2 regions of the Turicibacter sp. HGF1 genome follow, and region 2 is predicted to be linked to the other one. Evidence: a T-box and tRNA genes for the amino acid it is inferred to sense, from the RefSeq annotation. Region 2 holds a T-box; the other holds one or more tRNA genes.
What was found. A T-box is a leader RNA that pairs with one kind of tRNA and senses whether it is charged. The one in region 2 lies ahead of thrS (threonine--tRNA ligase), so its partner is inferred to be a tRNA-Thr.
Positions count from the first base shown of each region.

Region 1: it encodes a tRNA-Thr, which carries the amino acid that the T-box ahead of thrS (threonine--tRNA ligase) is inferred to sense. The anticodon was not compared.

Region 1 covers NZ_AEXQ01000024.1:7,108-19,184, reverse strand. Annotated here, with positions in the region: gene hprK (HPr(Ser) kinase/phosphatase) at 1-825, shown strand, start outside; gene lgt (prolipoprotein diacylglyceryl transferase) at 881-1,735, shown strand; gene ppaX (pyrophosphatase PpaX) at 1,751-2,401, shown strand; gene trxB (thioredoxin-disulfide reductase) at 2,401-3,330, shown strand; gene HMPREF9402_RS02535 (putative manganese transporter) at 3,422-4,237, shown strand; gene HMPREF9402_RS02530 (NUDIX domain-containing protein) at 4,315-4,770, shown strand; gene rapZ (RNase adapter RapZ) at 4,810-5,679, shown strand; gene HMPREF9402_RS02520 (gluconeogenesis factor YvcK family protein) at 5,694-6,674, shown strand; gene whiA (DNA-binding protein WhiA) at 6,680-7,651, shown strand; gene gpmI (2,3-bisphosphoglycerate-independent phosphoglycerate mutase) at 7,895-9,436, shown strand; tRNA gene HMPREF9402_RS02505 (tRNA-Thr) at 9,738-9,811, shown strand; gene eno (phosphopyruvate hydratase) at 10,096-11,385, shown strand; gene HMPREF9402_RS02495 (AI-2E family transporter) at 11,872-12,077, shown strand, end outside.
Region 2 covers NZ_AEXQ01000069.1:25,670-37,746, forward strand. Annotated here, with positions in the region: gene HMPREF9402_RS06725 (M42 family metallopeptidase) at 1-692, opposite strand, end outside; gene rplT (50S ribosomal protein L20) at 835-1,194, opposite strand; gene rpmI (50S ribosomal protein L35) at 1,236-1,433, opposite strand; gene infC (translation initiation factor IF-3) at 1,458-1,994, opposite strand; ribosomal protein L20 leader region at 2,020-2,144, opposite strand; gene HMPREF9402_RS06745 (hypothetical protein) at 2,188-3,204, opposite strand; gene thrS (threonine--tRNA ligase) at 3,368-5,305, opposite strand; T-box leader at 5,382-5,596, opposite strand; gene dnaI (primosomal protein DnaI) at 5,681-6,589, opposite strand; gene HMPREF9402_RS06760 (replication initiation and membrane attachment family protein) at 6,595-7,962, opposite strand; gene HMPREF9402_RS06765 (hypothetical protein) at 8,026-8,391, opposite strand; gene coaE (dephospho-CoA kinase) at 8,431-9,045, opposite strand; gene mutM (DNA-formamidopyrimidine glycosylase) at 9,060-9,893, opposite strand; gene HMPREF9402_RS06780 (hypothetical protein) at 9,934-11,364, opposite strand; gene HMPREF9402_RS06785 (GNAT family N-acetyltransferase) at 11,610-12,077, shown strand, end outside.

The sequences.
Region 1 (12,077 bases), on a different contig from region 2:
GAGCTTGCGGGTGTTATAGAATATTTTAGAGACAGTGCAAAACGCCGTGTTCAAATTATTGGAACAAAAGAATGGTTATATCTTCAAACATTAGATTCACAAACTCGAAAAGAAAGAGCTCGTGTTTTATTCACAGAAGATACCCCAGTTATTATTTTCTCTAAAAACTTTGAAATTCCAGAAGAAATGATGGAGTTAGCAAATGAAACGCAAGTGCCGATGTTAAGAAGTCAAAAAGAAACAACCGTTTTATTTACATCAATTTCAAATTATTTAGAGGAAGCTTTATCTCCAATTGAATCAGTACATGGGGTACTTGTTGACGTCAATGGGATTGGAGTTTTAATTACCGGAAAAAGTAGTATCGGGAAAAGTGAGACAGCTTTAGAATTAATTCACCGTGGTCATCAATTGATTGCCGATGATCGAGTAGATATTTATGAAAAAGAACCAGGATTAGTTGTAGGACGAGCGCCAGAATTATTACAACAATTTATTGAAGTTCGTGGGATTGGGATTATCAACGTGGTTGAAATGTTTGGTGCCCGTGCGTATCGTCATAAAAAACGCGTGACATTAATGATCGAATTAGAAGATTGGAATAATGAAAAAATTTATAATCGAATTGGATTATCAGATGAAACGACTCGATTATTCAATACAGACATTACGAAAATTACAATTCCTGTTCGTCCAGGACGTAGTATTGCCTCTTTAATTGAAGTAGCTGCGATGAACCATCGATTAAAAGTTATGGGGTATAACGCAGCAGAAGCTTTCACAAATCAATTAAATAGCTATATTCAAAATAAAAATAATCAATAAATGATTTAGAGGTGAGGACGTGCAGCCTCACTTTTCATGTAATAAGGAGGATAATATGGATCACTCAGCAATTGAACCGTTAAATCGTGTATTTTTACAATTGGGGCCCATTACTATTTATTGGTATGCAGTTTTGATTATGTCAGGGGTCGCAATCGGACTTTATCTTGCCATTCGTGAAGGGAAACGTATGGGGATTAAACCAGAATTCTTTTATGATTTAGTGACATTTGGCTTACCAATCGCTATTATTGGAGCTCGTATTTATTACGTCGCTTTTTCTTGGGATTATTACTCTGTCCATCCTGAGGATATTATTAAAATTTGGCAGGGAGGGATTGCAATTCATGGTGCAATTATAGCATCTGTTATTTTTGGATACTTCTTCTGTAAACGAAAAAATATTTCACTGTTGCTTATCACAGATATTGCAGCTGTCAGTTTCTTTATTGCTCAAGCGATTGGACGTTGGGGGAATTTTATGAATCAAGAGGCGCATGGTGGAGTTGTTCCAGGTGCAACACTTGATGCTCAACGAGAATTTTTGCATTCATTATTCATCCCAGATTTTGTGATCAATAATATGTATATTAACGGGGCATATTATCATCCAACTTTCCTATATGAATCACTTTGGAATGTGATTGGATTTTTAATTGCAATCTTTATCTTACGAAAACTAAGTAAATTATTAGTTGGAGAAATTGCAGCCTTTTATGCTATTTGGTATTCAATTGGTCGTTACTTTGTTGAAGGAATGAGAACGGATAGTTTGATGTTAACGGATACGATTCGTATGGCTCAATTTATTTCAATCATCACAGTTATAGCTGTTTTAATTGTTGTTGTTGCAAGACGTGTAATGAAAAAGAATTTGGTCACATATCGTAGTTTCTATTTAAAAAACTAAAAGGAGTCTAGACTCATGATTAAAGCTGTATTATTTGATTTAGATGGAACTCTATTAAATACAAATGATTTAATCATTAAATCATTTACAGACACATTTAAACACTATTATCCGAACCGTGAATTCACATATGAAGAAATTATCGACTGTATTGGTCCAACACTCGAACAAACAGCGATGAAATATTATCCACAAAACATTTCGGAAATGGTTGAGATGTATCGTCATCATTATGTGTTAAATCATGATGGATTAATTAAAATCTATCCTGGAATCGAAGAAATGCTTAAAGCTTTAAAAGCTTTAGGATTAAGATTAGTCATCGTCACATCTAAAAAACGTGATATGACGTTAAAGGCAATGAAACATACAGATATTTTAGATTATTTTGATTATATTATTTCATCAGATGAAGTCACGCAACCTAAACCCCATCAAGAACCGATTGAATTAGCATTAAAAAAGCTAAATCTTTTAAAAGATGAAGTTATAATGGTGGGTGACAATTCACACGATATTGAGTGTGCAAATCATGCATCAGTCAAAAGTATTGCAGTCGGTTGGGCATTAAAAGGTGCAGATTATTTGCGAGGGTTTAATCCGACTTATATAATTAATACTGCTGATGAACTAGTAGAAATTATTAAAAAGGAAGGTGTTCAATAATGGAAAAAGTATATGATGTTGCGATTATCGGAGCAGGGCCTGCTGGAATGACAGCTGCAATTTATGCAGCACGTGCGAGTCTTTCTGTTGTTATGATCGAACGCGGAGCTCCAGGTGGACAAATGGTTAATACATTCGAAATTGAAAATTATACAGGATTTGAAAAGATTTCTGGGCCTGATTTATCAATGAAAATGTTTGAACATTCTCAAGCAGCAGGAGCTGAATATGCATATGGTTACGTTGAAAATGTAACAATTGCGGAGGATGGAACAAAAGTTATCGATTGTGGAGATCATAAAGTTTACGCTAAAACAATTATCGTAGCAACAGGAACCAAACACCGTTTATTAAATGTACCAGGTGAACAACAATTATCAGGATGTGGAATTTCATGGTGTGCTGTTTGTGATGGAGCATTCTTTAAAGGGAAAAAAGTTGCAGTTATCGGTGGTGGAGATTCTGCAATCGAAGAAGCTATCTATTTAGCTGGATTAGTTGAGAAAGTAACGGTTATTCATCGTCGTGATGAATTACGTGCTCAAAAAATTCTTCAGCAACGTGCTTTTGCTGATGAAAAAATCGAATTTGTTTGGGATTCAACAGTAGAATCATTTGAAGAAGCTGATGGAAAATTAGGTGCCGTAAAAGTTAAAAATGTGAAAACAGGTGAAGTATCAACAGTTGAGGCAGCGGGAGCATTCATCTATATCGGATTAGATCCAATTACGGAGATGGTAAAAGATCTAGGAATTACAGATGAATCAGGGTATGTAGTCGTTGATCACGCCATGATGACGAAGATTCCAGGTGTCTTTGCAGCGGGAGATGTTATTAGTAAAGAATTACGCCAAGTTGTCACGGCAGTTAACGATGGAGCAATCGCTGCACAATCTGCCTTTAAATACATTGAAACAAATTTACGTTAATTAACGAATGAACTCTCGTTTCGTTTAATATATTTAAAAAGAAAACTTTAATTAAGTTTTCTTTTTTTATGCAATTGAAAGGATGAGAGAGATGGATTTACTTATGGATGCTTTCTTGGATACGGCTAAAGTTTGGCCACTTTTGTATATAGTGTACGCTATATTTGAATGGGTGGAACATAAGCAAATAAATTTATGTGCAAAGAAAGAATTAGGTCCAATCGCTGGAGCTTTAAGTGGATGTATTCCACAGTGTGGGGCATCGATTGCAGCATCGTCTTTATACTCAGGACGTGTGATTACATTAGGAACTTTGCTAGCAGTTTTTATCGCCACATCGGATGAGGCGATTCCATTGATGTTTACTCATGTTAATCAGTGGAAAATGATTGCGTTATTAGTCATAATAAAAGTGATTTATGCAAGTTTTGTTGGAATTCTAATTGATTTATTATGGAGAGGAGAAAGATCAGAATTATCCACAGTTTCTAGATATGAGTATCAAAAGGAGAAATCAATTTTTATAGAGGCATTTGAACGTTCAGTGAAGGTGCTAGTCTTTTTATTTATCATGACGTTTTTGATTAACTTGGTTATTTCCTGGATTGGAGAAGACACATTGGCACGGGGACTAATGACAACCTCTTATAAACAACCTTTTTTAGCAGCGCTCATCGGATTAATTCCTAACTGTGCAGCATCTGTTTTATTAACTGATCTTTATTTAAAAGGCATGATTACCTTTGGTTCTTTGTTAGCAGGACTTTGTACAGGTGTGGGGGCAGGCTTGTTAACCTTATTTAAAATGAATAAGTTACTTAAAGAAAATTTAGTGATTATTGGATTACTTTACTTTTTTGGAGTTCTCATCGGATTGACTCTCCATATACTGATTATTGGAATTTAAAAACTGACGATGTTAGTCAGTTTTTTCTATTTTGCTATTTATATGATATAATAAGGAGTAATGAAGGAGGCTAACGAATGAGAGTTGTTCATAGTTTATTAGTGCAAGATGATCAAATTCTTCTTTTGTTTAAACCTAGTCGCCAAAAATGGTTTTTACCAGGTGGGAAAGCTGAGTTTGGGGAGAATATTATTCAAACTGGGCTACGTGAGTTTTATGAAGAAACAGGCCTACAATTGAAGCACGCAAAATTAGGTGCTATTACAACGGTTGTAGTTGAAGAAGAATTAGAAAAAAAAGAGTGGATGTTATATACCGTTAAAGCAACGGATTCAACTGGTGAATTAATTGAGGAAAACCGTGAAGGTTCATTAGCGTGGCATTCCCTTAAAGAAGTTGATGAATTACCGATGTTTGAAGGTGATCGTTTTATTATTAAGAAATTATTAGAGTCAGATCTGCCTATCGTTTCAACTCAAATTTATACACCAACATATGAGTTAATTGAACTGATTCAAAATACAGATGAATAATATTAAAAAGTGATAATAGAGTGAAAGAAGGGTGTCATAGTGAAAAAGATTAACTTATTAATTGTCACGGGAATGAGTGGAGCAGGAAAAAGTGTCGTACTGAATAGTCTAGAGGACGTAGGATATCATTGTATTGATAATTTTCCACCTATTTTATTGCCTAAATTAACAGATTTAATTTTGGGTACGAGTGAGCAATCAGTAAATTTAGCCGTTGTAATTGACTTAAGATCACTTGATTTTAACTCAATTGACGAGATGCTTTATTTTTTACAAGATAGTCATTTTGTTAATGTCCATGTTTTATACTTAGATGCAGATGATGCAACATTAGTAAAACGCTATAAAGAAACTCGAAGAACACACCCATTATCACGAGATACAAATTTATTAGATGGAATTGATAAAGAGCGAGAGTTGTTAAAGCCAATTCGAGATATTTCAGATGTTACAATTGATACAACGGGTCTAGCTGCTAAAGATTTAAAACAGCAGATTATTACAAAGTTTGGGGATTTAGATTCAGATTATTTTAGCGTCACATTCATGTCATTTGGATTTAAACATGGAACACCGATTGATACAGATATTATGTTTGATGTACGTTTTTTGCCAAATCCATTTTACATTGAAACATTACGTCCACAAACAGGACTTGATGATGGAGTTTATGAGTATGTGATGAGTTTTGAGGAGACAACAACCTTCTTAGCTAAATTAGTAGATTTATTACAATTTTTAATTCCTAAATATAAGGCTGAAGGAAAATCACAAGTGATCATTGGGATTGGATGTACTGGAGGTCAACACCGTTCAGTTGCAATTGCTGAATACTTGGCGCACGCTTTTGAAAATGATTATAAAACCAATTCAAAACACCGTGATATCCACCGAGCACATAAAAAATAAGGGGGCCTAAAATAATGGCAGAGTATGATTTAAGGGTAGCGGTAATCGGGGGTGGAACCGGGTTATCTACAATATTAAGAGGATTAAAGCGTTATCCAATCGATATTACAGCGATTGTAACAGTTGCCGATGATGGAGGAAGTTCTGGAAGTTTAAGAAGTGATTTTGATGTTCCACCACCAGGAGATATTCGAAATGTTCTAGTGGCATTATCGGAAGTAGAACCACTAGTGCAAGAACTATTTCAATATCGTTTTAAAGGTGAAACAGAATTAGCAGGTCATCCAACAGGAAATCTTTTAATTGCTGCAATGACAAATATCACAGGGGATTTTGCATCAGCGGTTCAAAAGTTAAGTGAAGTTTTAAAAGTTCGAGGAACAGTATTACCAGTAAGTAACACCCCGTTATGCTTGTGTGCTGAGTATGATGATGGTACAATCATTCAAGGCGAATCACTCATTCCTGTTGAAGATAAGAAAATTAAACGTGTCTATTATACAAATCCAGATGAGCCAGCACTAGATGAAGCTGTTGAAGCCATCATGGAGGCAGACTTAGTTCTTTTAGGCCCTGGAAGTTTGTATACAAGTATTATTCCTAACCTTTTGTTAAAACAAATAGCTGATGCAGTTGTTAAAACGGAAGCTCAGTGTGTCTATTGTTGTAATATTATGACCCAACCAGGGGAAACAACAGGTATGACGGCTTCTGATCATGTTCGTGTTATTGAAGAACATGTAGGATGTCATATTATCGATAAGATTATTGTAAATGATGAAAGTGTTGACGATAGTACTTATGAACGCTATACACATCAAAATTCTGATATGGTTGTCATTGACGAAGAGGTATTAGAAAACATGAATATAGATGTTATTAAGAGTCGATTAGTTTCTTATAATAACGTAGGAGAAGTGCGCCATAATACTAAGAAAGTAGCAGCAACTATTTTCTCATTATTATTAGACATCGAAGAACAAAGGGAGGGGTGATTATTATGTCATTCGCTTCTGAAACAAAAAAAGAGTTAGTTCAAATTCAGTCAGATGATTGTTGTGCAAAAGCCGAATTGTCTGCTTTAATTCGAATGAATGGTGTGATTTCTTTATCGAATAAAGGATTAGTTTTAGACTTTGCAACAGAGAATGCGGCAATTGCAAGACGAACGCTACAGTTAATTAAACAGCTCTTTGATACAGAGGTCGATTTATTATCACGAAAAAAAATGCAATTAAAAAAGAATAATGTCTATATTATTCGAATTAAAAAAAATGCTAGAGATATTGCAACAGAATTAGGGATTATGTCTGAAAGTGTTGGATTTGTTCTTGGAATTGCAAAAGATTTAGTAGAATATGATTGTTGTAAACGTGCGTATATGCGTGGTGCTTTTTTAGCGGGAGGATCAGTTAATAATCCAGAAACATCATCGTATCACTTTGAAATTTCTACATTAGATCAAGAACTAGCAGAAGATTTAAAAGATTTAGCTAATGTTTTTAATTTAAATGCTCGTGTTTTACAGCGTAAAAAGGGATATATTATGTATATTAAAGAAGCTGAGAAGATCAGTGATTTTTTAAGAGTGATTGAGGCTTATAATGCAGTCTTGAATTTTGAAGATGTTCGTATCTTTAGGGATATTAGAAATTCAGAAAATCGTTTGAATAATTGTGAAATTGCAAATGAAACTAAAACGATTGCGGCGGCTCAACGTCAAATTGATAATATTGAATTAATTGATTTTGTATATGGAATTGATTCATTACCAGAGAGATTACAACATGTAGCTAAATTGCGTTTAGAATTTCCTGAAGAAAATTTGAATTATTTAAGCGATATTTCAAATGAAAGAGGATTTAAATTAACGAAATCTGGGATTAATCATCGTATGCGTAAATTAGCTGAAATGGCTGAAGAAATTCGTGACAATCAAAAGAAACGTTTATTAGAGGAAAATCAAGATTAAAGCGAGATGATGAGTATCTATCGTTTTGAAATAGTAGAACAAACGTGAACCTTATTTATGACTATATGGCATAAATAAGGTTTTTTTATGTTAAATCAAATTTAAGTTGAGTATGATTTTAAATGAATGATAGATAATAAAGAGGATTGAAAACAAATTAACAACCGCTTACATTCTGATAATCTTGTACTTATAAATTAAAGTTTAGTATACTATAGATAGATAATTTAAGGAGGAAACAATATGACTAAAAAACCTGTAGCATTAATCATTTTAGACGGATTTGGTTTACGTGATGAAACTGCTGGGAATGCAGTTAAAGCGGCTAAAATGCCAAACTTAGATCGTTTATTCCATACATATCCTCATAACACTTTAGAGGCTTCTGGATTAGGAGTTGGTTTACCAGAAGGACAAATGGGGAACTCAGAAGTAGGACACTTAAACTTAGGTGCAGGACGCATCGTTTACCAATCATTAACTCGTATTAACTTAGCGGTTAAAAATGGTGAATTAAATACTGATGCAACAATTGCAGAAGGTGTTAAACATGCTTTAGAGAATAACAAAAAAATTCACGTAATGGGATTATTATCACCTGGTGGAATCCATTCACATAATGAACATATGTATGCATTAGTTGAAGCTGCAAAAGCTCAAGGTGCAAAAGAAGTTTATGTTCATGCATTTTTAGATGGACGTGATACAGCTCCTAAATCTGCATTAGAATATGTTGAAGCATTAGAAGCAAAATTAGCTGAAATCGGAATGGGGAAAGTTGCGACTGTTTCAGGACGTTACTACTCAATGGACCGCGATAAAAACTATGATCGTACACAATTAGCTTACGATGCTATGACTCAAGGAACTGGAGAAAAATTCGAATCAGCTAAAGCTGGTGTAGAGGCTTCTTACAAAAATGATATTTTAGATGAATTCGTTGCTCCTTTTGTTGTTGATGAAAATGGATTAATTCAAGATGGAGATACAGTCATTTTTGCCAACTTCCGTCCTGATCGTGCACAACAAATCGCAATCGCGTTATCTAACCCAGAAAATGTTGCAAACTATGCAAAAGAAGGTAAACCAGCATTAGATTCATCAAAAGGGCCAAAAGATGTATACTTTATTTCAATGATGTCTTACGGAAGTGCTGTAAATGGGCCAGTTGTATTCCCATTACAAGACTTAGCTAATACTTATGGAGATGTTATTGCAGCAAATGGATTAAAACAATTACGTATTGCTGAAACTGAAAAATATGCTCACGTTACATTCTTCTTCGATGGTGGAGTAGATAAAGAAATCGAAGGAGCAACTCGAGTTTTAATTAACTCTCCAAAAGTTGCAACTTATGATTTAAAACCAGAAATGTCTGCTTACGAAGTAGCTGATGCTTGTGTAGCTGAAATTAACAAAGATATTCATGATACAATTATTTTAAACTTCGCTAACCCAGACATGGTTGGACATACTGGAGTATTCGATGCGACAGTTAAAGCATTAGAAGCTGTTGATGAGTGCTTAGGTAAAGTTGTGGATGCAATCATCGCTAAAGGTGGAGTTGCAATTATTACAGCTGACCACGGAAATGCTGAAAAATTAGAAGATGAAAATGGTGGAGCATACACAGCTCACACATCTAATCCAGTTCCAGTTATTGTAACTAAAGAAGGAATCGAGTTACGTAACGGAGGTAACTTAGGAGATTTAGCTCCAACAATGTTACAATTATTAGGTGTTGAACAACCAGTTGAAATGACAGGAAAATCAATCATTAAATAATATTCAAAAAGACATAGCGCCTAAAAGGTGTTATGTCTTTTACTTTTTGTAAAAAAAAGTGGTATTATTTTCGGTAAATTATAATATTTATAATCGGATTCATATATACTTTCAATATATGATTGAAGTTTAATTTATAGGGAATAGGTGTGATTATTTGTAATATAAAATTCCATAATAAAGATAAAAGGTATGGATGATAAGACAAAGAAAAAAATCGACTTATTCAAGAATTAAAGAGGTAAATTTAACGTTTATATTTGAAAATGGTGGATATTTATGGTACTATATAAAAGTGGAAGCCAGGTTAGTTTAGTGGTAAAACAACGCAATGGTAATGCGTAGCCGCGAGTTCGATTCTCGCACCCGGCACCATCAAAATGGATTGAAATATATAATCTAGCTGAGAGCTAGATTTTTTTTTGTCAAATTTCTTAATTAGTGATTCATAATAATTGAAATTTTGGTCATATTAGAGATTGTATTGAAAAAAATTGAGATATTGAGGAATAATATGATGTAAGAGCTTATTTTGTTTCATTAGTATGAGCTTTAATTTACAAAAAATAGCGTTTACAACAGAAAAATATCTTTAATCTCCAAAAAAATGTATTATAATAAGAAGTGTGAAAAAATTAGAAAAAAAGGAGCTGTCATACATGCCTTATATTGTTGACGTTTATGCTCGCGAAGTATTAGACTCTCGCGGAAATCCTACTGTTGAAGTAGAAGTTACAACTGAAAGTGGATCATTCGGACGTGCTTTAGTACCATCTGGAGCTTCTACAGGAATCTACGAAGCTGTTGAGTTACGTGATGGAGATAAATCTCGTTACTTAGGAAAAGGTGTTTTAAACGCTGTTAAAAATGTTAACGACATTATCGCACCTGAATTAGTTGGTATGGATGTTACTGACCAATGTGGAATCGACCGTTTAATGATCGCTTTAGACGGAACTAAAAACAAAGGTAAATTAGGAGCTAACGCAATCTTAGGTGTATCTATGGCTGTTGCTCATGCTGCTGCTGATTTCGTTGGATTACCATTATACCGTTACTTAGGTGGATTCAACTCTAAAGAATTACCAACTCCAATGATGAACATCATCAACGGTGGAGAGCACGCTGACAACAACATCGACTTCCAAGAATTCATGATCATGCCAGTTGGAGCTCCAACATTCAAAGAAGCTATCCGTATGGGAGCTGAAGTATTCCATGCATTAAAATCAGTATTACACGGTATGGGATTAAATACAGCAGTTGGAGATGAAGGTGGATTCGCTCCAAACTTAGAATCAAACGAAGCTGCTATCAAAGTTATCTTAGAAGCTATCGAAAAAGCTGGATATGTTCCAGGTAAAGACGTAATGATCGCTATGGACGTTGCTTCTTCTGAGTTCTACAAAGATGGAAAATACGTTTTAGCTGGTGAAGGTGGAAAAGTATTCACATCTGAAGAATTATGTGACTTCTACGCTGAATTATGTGAAAAATATCCAATCATCTCAATCGAAGACGGTTTAGACCAAGACGACTGGGCTGGATGGGATTATTTAACTAAAAAAATCGGAGATAAAGTTCAATTAGTTGGAGACGATTTCTTCGTAACTAACACTGAGCGTTTAGCTGAAGGTATCGAGAAAAACGTGGCTAACTCAATCTTAATCAAAGTTAACCAAATCGGTACATTAACTGAAACTTTCGAAGCTATCGAAATGGCTAAGAAAGCTGGATACACTGCAGTTGTATCTCACCGTTCAGGAGAAACTGAAGATGCTACAATTGCTGACATCGCAGTTGCTACAAATGCTGGACAAATCAAAACAGGTTCTATGTCTCGTACAGACCGTATTGCAAAATACAACCAATTATTACGTATCGAAGATGAATTAGGACAACAAGCTGTTTACAACGGAGTTAAATCTTTCTATAACTTAAAAAAATAATTTAATTTATTAAATTAAATCGCACACGATTGTTTTTAAGTTAGGGATTTATAACCTAATTAATCATGCACATATATTGAAGCCCATCTAGGTTTAGGTAACTAAATCTAGATGGGCTTTTTTTGACAAAAAAACATTTTCAAAATAATTGTCGATTTAACAAAATATGCTAAAATATACTTATATATAAGTCTTCTATACTTAGAAAAAATGCGACCTATTAGTAGAAGATACCTTTTAAATGGGAGAGATTCCATTTGATTTTATTACACCTTTGGTGAATTAACCTTTAGACAATAGAATACTGCTTTAATAAAAATTACCATAGGATGGAATTAATCTATATAATATAGGTTCGCTAGTATTTGGTGTGAAAAACAATCCGCAACTGATAGGAAGAAATTTTTATTTCAATATACAGTTCTAGAGTGTTTAACCAGTTTAAAATTGTTAAAAATATATGACATGATTGAAAGGATGAGACAAATGAAAAAATCAGAAGAAACTTTGAATTTTAAATTGATTAATCGAGTTGTCTTATTAATTGGGATCTTAGTTGGGGTTCAGGTTATTAAAATATGTTTTCCGATTATTAAACCTGTTATTTCAGCATTAAATTTAATTATTAGCCCATTTATTATTGCGATTTCTCTAGCATATTTACTCAATCCATTAGTCGATTTCTTCTGTCG
Region 2 (12,077 bases):
GGGTTAATCATTTGGCTTGTTGTCACTGCTCCACGGCATCCAACTTCTTCTTGAACTGTTCCCACACCGTAGACGATGTTTGGATGAGATTCACCTTTTAAATTATTTAACACTTCAACAGCTACGGCACAACCGATACGATTATCCCATGCCTTAGCTAATAAGTATTTATCATTCGCCATCGTACGGAACTCAATATAAGGAGTAATCATATCACCTGGTCGAATACCAAGCTTTTCTACCTCTTCTTTACTCTCAACACCTAGGTCAATATACATTTCTTTAATATCAACCGGTTTTTGACGTGCCTCAGGTGTCAAAATATGAGGTGGTGTTGACCCAATAACCCCATGATACGTTTTCCCACTATTTGTTGTGATAGTGACTTGTTGTGCAAGCATCACTTGTCCCCACCATCCACCTAGTGTCACGAATTTAATAAATCCATTATCATCAATACGTTGAACCATAAATCCAACTTCATCCATATGACCTGCAATCAAGATTTTCGGTCCATCTTTTTCCCCTACTTTTTCAGCAATTAATGATCCGATATTATCTTGATAAATTTTATCTGCTGAGTCACCAATATATTTTTTCATCACTTCACGTGCTTGACGTTCTTGACCCGGTACAGCATTTGCATCTGTAATTTCTTTTAAGAACGTTAGAGTTTGATCTAACTTAGTCATTATGTTTCCTCCTATTATCCATAATTTTCTATAAGTAGTATCATATCATTTTATCTCATTGATGAAAATAATTTTAAAAATATTTTCTTTAAAAATATCAAAAAAACACTACCTTAAGGTAGTGTTTGAAGTTTATAAAAAATTATTTATTCATTGCAGCTTTTGCAGTTTCTGCTAAAGCTGTGAATGCAGCAGCATCAGCTACAGCTAAATCAGCTAACATTTTACGGTTAACTTCGATTCCAGCTAATTTTAATCCGTGCATTAATTTGCTGTATGATAATCCATTCATACGAGCAGCAGCGTTGATACGAGTGATCCATAATTTACGGAAATCACGTTTTTTCTGACGACGGTCACGGTATGAATATTGTAATGATTTCATTACTTGTTCATTTGCAGTTTTATATAATGTGTGTTTTGATCCAAAGTAACCTTTTGCTAATTTTAAAACGCGTTTACGACGTTTACGTGATACAACTCCACCTTTTACACGTGGCATATTGAGTTCCTCCTTTTGTAGTACAAAAAATATTTAAATGATTATAAGCTATATAACATATCTTTGATACGTTTGTAATCGCTATTTGAAACAACAGCAGCTTTAGCTAAGTGTTTCTTTTGTTTAGTTGTTTTATTGTGAGCTAAGTGGCTTGTATAAGCGTGAGAACGTTTTAATTTTCCTGATCCTGTACGTTTAAAGCGTTTAGCAGCTCCACGATGAGATTTCATTTTTGGCATGGTAGAGTTCCTCCTTTATCTTTTCTACTTTTTCTTTGGTGCTAAAACGAGAAACATTGAACGTCCGTCAAGTTTTGGATTTGATTCAAGGTCTGCGATTTCAGCACACCCTTCAGCAAAGCGAGTTAAAACATTGCGACCGAATTCTGTATGAGCAATTTCACGCCCTTTGAAACGTACGCTAACTTTAACTTTATCACCTTTACTAAGGAATTTTTGAGCATTTTTTAATTTAGTATTAAAATCATGCTGATCAATGTTAGGACTTAAACGAACTTCTTTAAGACTTACAACCACTTGGTTTTTTCTCGCTTCGCGAGCATGTCTTTGTTGTTCGTAACGGTATTTACCGTAATCCATAATACGACAAACAATCGGATTAGCTTGTGGTGCTACACATACTAAATCTAAATTTTGTTCAGAAGCAGCACGTAAAGCATCTTTGCGTTGCATTAAACCAAGTTGTTCGCGGTTAGGACCAATGACTAACATCTCCTTAGCGCGGATATCCTCGTTGACTAAGCTCTCGTTTTTTACATTCTTCTTGCTAATGATGAGCACCTCCAATTTTATAGAACATTCATGGAAAAAAAGAAAAACGTAGGCATTCAAGCGCCCACGTTTAAAATCACAGTTAAAAAAAACTATGCGACTTTTAAACCTATCGACTTAAGCCAATCAGGTGAGAAGTGGGTACTTCTTCTTTCCACATGATATTCACATTTATTAATTATAACACCTTGATTAGTATATGTCAATCAAGCGCTATATATTCTTTAATTTTTTTAAGATTCGTATCATTTAGGAATCCACTCTCAACCAATGCGGTTAAAGCATCATCATTAATGACCTCATCTTTAACTAGTCTATCATAAGTTTTGTTTTTAATCAACTCTTCATAGTAAGAATTAAAAATTTCCAGTGTTATGGTTTGATTGTTCAGATATTCCTGAGTATTTGCTAAATATTCTTTCATTTCATTAATTCCAATCTTATTATTTGAAAAATTAGCTAAATAACCAGAAGTTGTTGCAATATACGGGATTAAATATTCATAGGCATCTTGCAACGAATTTTTACGACTTGGGTCTTTTTGAATCATTTCTTCCATCACTTTAAGATTAACTGTCGTCCCATCAAAAATGAGATGTGCCTCTTCTTTGTAAGTTTGTAATACCTGAGTAAGTGTTTCATAGGGGGCATAAAACTCTTCAATATCCTTTGAAATAAAAGGAACTGTTTTTAATAAAAAAGAGGAGAATGTATGGGGGCCTACTAAATTAAACAAAGGAAATCCAACAATCATTAAAACAATGATTAAATACGTATACGTATTTAAAATGGTACACCCAGAACTTAGAATCCTTCCAAACGTTGAATTTAACTTAATTTTTCTGAATAAATACCTTTCCCATTCATAGTTTCTTCCGAATACATATAGAATGCTCTTTATAATAATAAATATAAACATATAAATAATAACAAACATAATAAGTGGAATAATCATTTCTTCGTGAGGTTGCACTAAATAAAATAACTCATCAGGAATCATTAATCCTATATTCGCATTTTCTGGAATCGTCTGAATCGCTTTATTAGTTAAAAAAATAGAAATAAAATAAGTCGCTATCATTGAAATCAGTTGCAAAATAAGTTGAAGAAAACTGAAACGAAACGTATCTTTATAACCCAGATAAGCAGCGATTAAAAAAACAAGAAGGGCTATTACATCTACACTCCACTGTCTTAACACGACCATAGTTTCAATCATTTTTATCACTCCCTACTTTACAATACCTACTTATTCTTTCCTTTTAACTGATAAAAACACAATCATCAACTAAATTCATTATTGTAATTCTCTATCATTCTATTCATAAAATTCCAAAAATCTATAAAAAAATGAGAAGCTACAAGCTTCTCATTTTGACTTATTATTCAGGTTTATAGTTTTTACGCTCTGCAATTTCTTCAACTAAGAAATGAACGAATTCTTTTAATGGTAAAGTCTGAGTTTTTTGCTCACCGAAACGGCGGAATGTGACTTCATTATTAGCAACTTCTTTATCCCCTAATACAATAGACATTGGGATTTTCTTAGTTTGTGATTCACGGATTTTATAACCCATTTTTTCTTCACGCTCATCGATTTCTAAACGAACACGGTATTTACGTAATTCTTTAGCAACTTCTTTTGCGTACTCTAAATGATATTGATTATTAACTGGAATCACTGTTACTTGTGTTGGAGCTAACCATAGTGGGAATGCTCCTTTGTAAGTTTCAATTAAATAAGCCATGAAACGCTCATATGTTCCGATTAAACCACGGTGCATAACAACTGGACGTACTTTTTCACCAGTTTCAGATACATAAGTTAAATCGAAACGTTCTGGTAATAAGAAGTCTAATTGAATAGTTGACATTGTAATATCATGTCCTAAAGCTGTTTTGATTTGGATATCTAATTTAGGACCATAGAAGGCCGCTTCTCCTTCAGCTTCAATGAATGGAATATTATTTTCGATTAATGTCTCGCGTAACATTGACTCTGCATTTTCCCACATTTGATCATCATCGAAATATTTTTCTTTGTTTTCTGGATCACGAAGCGATAAACGATAGTAGTTAATTTCAACTCCGAAGTCTTTAATCACACGGTGAATTAATTCTAAACAACGAGAGAACTCTTCTTTAATTTGATCTGGACGAACAAAAAGATGAGAATCTGTTAAAGTCATCGCACGTACACGCTCAAGACCAGTTAAAGCACCTGAGGCTTCAAAACGGTGTTGAATAACTTGCTCTGCATAACGAATTGGTAAATCACGGTATGAACGTAATTTTGTTTTATATACCATCATATGGTGAGGACAAGACATCGGACGTAATACTAATTCTTCATTATCCATTTCCATTGGAACGAACATATCTTCTTGATAATGTGCCCAGTGTCCTGAAGTACGATATAAATCAACAGATCCCATAACTGGAGTTGCTACGTGTTGGTATCCGTAATCTTCTTCTAATTCAGTAATATATCGTTCGATTTGTTGACGAACTTTCATACCATTTGGTAACCAGATTGGTAATCCTTGACCTACTAATGGACTGAATGTGAATAATTCTAATTCACGTCCTAATTTTTTATGATCACGTTCCTTACGCTCTTCTAAAATACGTAAGTGATCAGCTAAAGCATCTTTAGATAAAGCAGCTGCCCCGTAAATACGAGTTAACATTTTATTGTCGCTATCTCCTCGCCAGTAAGCTCCTGCTACACTTAATAATTTAAAGAACTTAACATCTTTTGTATTTGGAACATGTACTCCGCTACAAAGATCTGTAAAATCACCTTCTGAATAAGTTGTGATGATTTCACCTTCTTTAATCGCATCAATTAATTCTAATTTATATTCATCAGCTGCAAATAATTCTTTTGCTTCTTCACGGCTTAATTCTTGACGAATAATCGGTAAAGCTTCTGAAGAAATTTTTTGCATCATTTTTTCAATAGCTGGTAAATCAGCTTCTGAAATTTTTGATTCTGTATCAATATCATAATAGAATCCATCTTCAATCGCAGGTCCTACTCCAAATTTTGCATCTGGATAAAGACGTTTAATAGCGGCAGCCATTAAGTGAGCAGCCGAATGGTTAATAATTTCCCACGCTTCTGGACGATCATTTGTAATTAATTCAATTTTTGCATCTGCTTCAATTGGACGAGTTAAATCATATAAATGTCCGTTAATTTTAGCAGCCACACATTTTTTACGTAATCCTGGTGAAATAGAGTGCGCAATCGCATCTGCAGTAACTCCATTTTCAAATTGTTTCACATTCCCATCTGGGAAAGTAATGTTAATCATGGTATTTCCTCCTTTTATTTTTCGTTTACCTCGGAGCGAAATTTTTGAGTATAAAAAAAATCGCTCCTAAAATTTAATTAGGAACGATTATAATCGCGGTACCATCCTATTTCCAACAAAGAAAAGACTCTTCGTTAGCAACTCAATTTAACGTTAACGCAGTCAGCGGGAAACTTTTTCAAGTCCAGTTCAAAGGGAGTAATTCAAACATCGTACTTAGAAATCTTTCAGCCATGGATTCCCTCTCTAGAAAGTCGTATGAATAAATCATATCCTTATCAAAACCTTTGATATATCAGTCTACTCATTAGTATATGTATGAATCATATTATAATGTATGATTTTTTTGAAATCAAGCAAAAAGTGATAAGAATTTTAGCGATTTTGACGATAATTTGTTCCAGTAATAGCGACAGGAACACTTAAAGCTTTGATACGTTCTAAAATACGTGCCCCCTTAATTTCCTCAACTTCTCCTTTTTGAGTATAAGAATAATGATGACGTAATTGTTCATAATCCAAGTTCGAAGTGAAAAAAGTTGGAAGCCCCTGATGCATTCGATAATTTAAAATACGGCCAAGCACTTCATCCCGCATCCAGCTCGTCATCGATTCACTTCCAATATCATCTAGCATCAAGACATCGATTTGCTTTAATTGTTCAATTTTATCATATCCACTATTATTGTCACTATTAAATCCTGATTTAATTTCAGCAACCAATTCAGGAAAGTAAACTAAGCCACAAACAATTCCACGTTGAGATAAGATATTTGCAATGGCGCTTAACATATATGTTTTCCCTGTGCCAAAAGGGCCATATAAATAAAGACCGCGACCTTTTTTATTTGTCATGTATTCATTAATAAATAAAGTTGCTTTTTCATAAAACTCGACACGCTCAGGATCCATGATAAATCGTTCAAAATTCGCATTTACAATATCACCCGGCATATGAAAACTTTTAATATTCGCTAAATGTTTTTGATTTAACTCATAATGACAAGGCGTATATGCAATCTTAAGTTGCTTATACCTTGGTTCAAGTTCTGGTCGATGTCCTTTAACGGGTTGCTTACAATAATCTAATCCTAGACAACCCTCACATTTGGATTTATTTCGTGAATACTCATCTAAATCGGATATAAAGCTCGACAGACGTGACATATCCACCTCAGACTCATGACATTTTAATGCCTGTGCAATCTCTGGTTCATTTAATAACTCTTGATATGCCTGCTCAGCTCCAAACGTTTTCGGTATTAAATCACCTAATCGTTTCATCTAATTCACCCTTTCCCATTTAGAATCTGACTCTGTAATTGTTTCATGCGTTCAATCTTTTGTAAATCTTCTTCACTCAATGTTTTTTTATTCGATTCTTGCGTTTGCGGTGCTTTCAGCCAATCAGGAACTTGCTCTTGACGAACTACTCTCGCTGATTTTTGATAAGATGGTTTACTTGCTGCTGGCATCGTTTTTTCATTTTCACGTTTTTGCTTCGCTTTAAGCGTTGACTTAACTTGAGCAATTGCTTTTTCAGTATTATCAATCTCTTTACGCTGCCATTCACCCGCAATTTTTTCAACCAATTGCTTTGGCAATCGCCCATCTGAAATATTTAACACATAATCAATCAACACATTCACAACACCGGATGGCATTTGTTGATCCACCACTAACCACTCAACTAATTGACGATCGGCTGGAACAGGTTCTTTTTGATGTTGCTTAAACTTCAAGAAACTAAGTGGATGTTGTGACAGATGAATCAATAATTGTTTTTCCTTTGCACTTGCCGCATTCGCTTCACTAATCATGGTCTCTTGATTAACCTGCGAAACTTCCACCACCTCGATTGGCTTTCCTTTATTTAGAAATTGAAAATATTGTTTCGCTTGTTTTCTAAATACCTCTAAGTTGACGAAGCCATCACTATCTAAAGCATCAAAAATAAGACGAGCTAATTCACTTTCATCTAATTTATATAAAAAGGCAATCTTATTAATTTGATCGAGAAGTTTATCCGATAAAATTTGATCATCGAGTCCAAACTGCTTGAGTAAAGCAAATAGTAGCTCTTCATTAAAGGCTTTCTCTAGCTCTACTCCCTCACGCTTCATCTCACTAACCGGCAGTGGACTAGCTTGTAGGGTTTGAGAGTTACGAAGTAACACCGTCGTATCAAATACTTCATTAAATGGTTTTGAGACATTTTTTCCTTCTGCTTTAAAAGCATCTTCAATAAAAAATTGCTTTAATGCTTGATAATCTACATTCCCAACTTTTAAATTTAAAAAGACATTAATAATTCCATCGCTAAAAAAGGCACGAGCTTTCATCGGTCTTTTTAAAACATACGTTATATGATGAGATTCTTCGGTGATATACACAGAAACTAATCCAACGGCTTCTAATTTATAACGCCACTCTAAAAACTCCTCAATATTCGTATTGAGTAACTGTAATAACAAATGATGCGTTAAAGATTGTTCCTGTTTTTTTAGTGCTAACGTATTTAAAGTCGTAAATAAACTCACGGCTTGCGGACCAATAATGGGTTGATACAGCAACGTCAAAACTTGTATTTCTTCCGAAGTCATCATTTGAATGGGACTTAAGTCGAATGTTGTATTCGGTTTAAGAGATACTCCCATTATTCAAACACTCCTTCTTTTAAAATGTTAAATCCCTATTAAAAATAGGGATTAATCAATCTATTATCGGTTTAAAGCTAATCCTTTAAACATAATTTTTTTATCTAATTCTTTATAGAATTCTTGAATCAGTTTTTTACCTTTTCCAAATGTAATGAGACCAGGCGTATTAATCGTAAAATCAACCGCTGATTCAATCGGCGTAATTTTAACAATCGTCACAATCACTTCAGCATCTTTACGCTTAAGCATTAATTCTTGACGATCATCATCTTCAAATTTTACCTCAAAGTTTAATGATTTAGCAACCTCAATAATCGCTGCTTTCGTTGGTTGATACTTTGCTTTATAGTAATGAGTCATTAACGCCTCATCCGTCGTTTTTTCACCTGATTCGTAGTGTGTTTTAAATAAGTCCATAAATCCCATTTCTAGTTCCTCCCTTAATTCCTATACTTTTCCACTATATTAATTATGACTATGTTTAAGACAGCAGCATAACTGATGATACAGTGTCTCAAACTGAGTTCGTAACTCACTGACTTTACCTTCGTTAACTAAAACGAAGTTCGCAAGATCACGTTTTTTATCCAGTGACATCTGAGAATTAATCTTGGCGAGCGCATAGGCCTCCTCGATTTGGTCTCTTGCCATCAGTCGTTTAATTTGCGTTTCCTGACTGACATAAACGACAATCGTCACATCCGTCAGTGATTCAAACTCAAACTCATATAAAAGTGGCATATCGAGAACCACCATCGATTCATTAGCTTTTTTCGCGAGTTCAATCCCTTCTACTAACTTTTCACGGATTAAGGGTTTCATAATTTCATCTAATTTTGCTTTTGCAGCCTTATCTTGAAAAATTAAACGCCCTAGCCCCCCGCGGTCTAGGTTCCCATCCGCTAAAATAATATCCTGTCCAAATACATCTGCTAATCTTTTTAGAAGTACCGTATTTGGTTGTTGCATCTGTCTGACAATTAAATCAGCATCTAAAACCGTCACACCCTTGTCTAAAAACAACTGAGTGACCGTACTTTTTCCTGATGAAATTCCACCCGTTAATCCAACTACTAACATGGATACAATCCCCCTTAAGACTTAATTATTTGGCATGTTGGACAAAAGTAAGTTCCACGTCCACCAACCTTAATTTTCTCAATAGGGGTTTCACAGATTTTACACACTTCACCCAATCGTTGATGAACTAACAACTCTTCTTGAAACGTTCCTGATACACCATGTGTGGATGTAAAGGTTCGAATGGTTGTCCCACCTAATGAGATGGCTTTTGCTAACACCTCTACTGTATATTTTACCACATTTTCAATCTCGTTGTCGGATAATTCATAGCTTGGGGTTAAAGGATGAATCTTTGCCCTAAATAACACCTCATCTACATAAATATTACCCAGTCCACAAACTACACTTTGATCTAGTAATAATGACTTAATCGGTTTCTTTTTCCCTTTTATTTTTCCTTTAACATACGCTGGGGTAAACTCATCTGAAAAAGGTTCCACCCCAAGCACTTTAAAAGCAGAGGTTTCTTCTAAATCTTGACCTTTTTCATATAAATGAAACGTCCCAAATTTACGCGTATCTTGATAAAGTAACTGACGTCCATTATCGAGTTTAAAGATAGCATGAATATGCTTGTTTAATTCAAAATCATCTGCCTCATAAAAGTACTTACCTTCCATACGAAGATGCGAAAGGAGTTGATAATCTTGAAAATGAAAAACTAAATACTTTCCGCGACGACTAATCTCTTCTATCACTTGATTCGTTAGCTTTTCTTTAAAAACATCTGCACTCATATTTTTAACCATCGGTTCGTATCGTAACTCAATCTCTTTTATTCTTAAGCCTTTAATCTGGCTATTTAACACATTTTTAACTGTTTCAACTTCTGGTAATTCTGGCATAGCAATTAGTCCATCCTTTTTCATGTCATTTTCATGTTGTTTACTTCACAATGGATTGGTAAATCTCAAACATCATGATTAACAAGTCACGCTCAAGCGTTGAAATCGGTGCTTGATAATCTAAGTATTTGCCTTTAAAAACAATCTCTAAATCCGATGTCTGTAAAATCAATTGTTGCACCTGCTCGACTTCCTCTTGACTTAATTCAATCGTAATCCATTCGATAACTTCATCTTCAATCCAAACTTGACGCTTTTCAGACGGATCCATTTCAAACGAAACGATTGCCTCTCCATTTTGACGAAGCTCAATCAAATCAAAATCATTCATCGTCTGACCATAATATCCAAATACAACAGGCATCGTCGCACTTGTAATATCACTATTTGCCACGATATAAGGCATCACATTAATATTTTGTTCAACCATTGACTTATCTACACCCTCAGCCGTTCCTTTTTTTATATTTGTAAAAGCATAAGTGGCTAAGTTAACGGGATTAAAAGCGGTCGATGATTGAAGTGCCAGCTGATTATAGGTAATCACTTGCTGATTACTTTCTGTATTCACTAAGACTTGAATTTTCCCCGCATATTTACCGAGTGCCTTATCTCGTCGTTGAGCTCGCTGAAGTGTTACTTCAGATAGCTTCAAATGAAGTGTCTCTTCATAACTACTTCCTAAATACGGCTCAATCTCTTGTAAAAAGTTAATAACAAATCCCAGTTGATTATTCTCAATCAATTCCTCGATTTCCTTCATGACCTCTAAATAAAACTCCGATTGATAATACCATCTTAGCGACGTGATACCCTCGTCATTTTCATTATCAATCAAATAATTCAATCGTTTAATTGCCTCAACATAATTTTTTTGTTCATAAAATTCATTTGCTTCCGCCAAATATTGTTCTTTAATCAATTGAACACATTGCATGATTCTACCTTTAGCCAATTCATAATAAGACTGATCATTAAACATCACTTGACCATAAGCTTCAATCGCCTCTTCAATGAATCCCTGTTGTTGCAAATTCACACCTTTAATATAAGCTCTTTGTGATTGATAATACTTCGATACTTCATCAATTGTTTCAATTACTTTAGAACTCGAGAAAAATAACGGTTCAATAATTTGCTCATACTGCAAATACTCTTCGTACTCAATTTTTCGAAGCATATATAAATTCGCATAATATTGATAACGACTAATCAAAGAATCTCCTAAATCCTTTTTAATTCGTTGTCCATAGTCACTATCTAAATTAATAAATCGCTGATAAACCGAAGTCACATCATCTGGCGATACTTCATCATAAATATAATTAACTAAGATATTCAACTGTTTTTCATACAGGATAACATGTCGATTATAAATCATGGCCCCCCATATAATCAATGCTACAACCATAACAATAACAATTTTTAATGAAAAGAACCAATAATTTTTTAACTGCTTTAATCCCCCCATAACGTCCACCCCAACGAAACTTGCTTTTATTACCATTTTAACACAGAAAGCGCCTATCACCTATCATTTATTCGAATTTTTCACAAAGAAAAACGCTGACTAAAAAAAGATTTTCACAACCTCTAACGCCTAAAAGAAACTCAATTTTAAGGCGCTAAAGAAATATCTCCATCATCAACTATCACGCTTCCCTAAATGAGTAAAATAGATTAAAATAAATCTACTATCAAAAACGGGGGGATATTATGATTCGCAAGGCTTCTTTAAATGACTACAATCAAATCTCAAAACTAGTTTCAGAAGTTCATCAACTTCACGTCCTAAATCGACCAGATGTCTATTTGGATCTAAAACAACCATTTTCATACGATTCTTTTCTTCAGTTACTTGAAGAACCAACCTCAAATCTTTTCGTCATCGAAAATTCTAATCAAAACCTCATCGGATACGGTATCATCAACCTCCTTAAAACACGTTCACTCACCATCATGAAGCCATCAACAATCGCCTACATTGATGATTTTTGTATCTCATCTTCTTACCAACATCAAGGCTATGGTGCACAACTTTTTGATTACTTAAAAGAATATGCCAAAGAACAAGGTGCTACCTCTTTACAACTGACGGTTTGGGAGTTTAATGAACCAGCTATAGCTTTTTATGAAAAAATGGGCATGAGTACGAGAAACAGACGATTAGAATTGCCGTTAAAA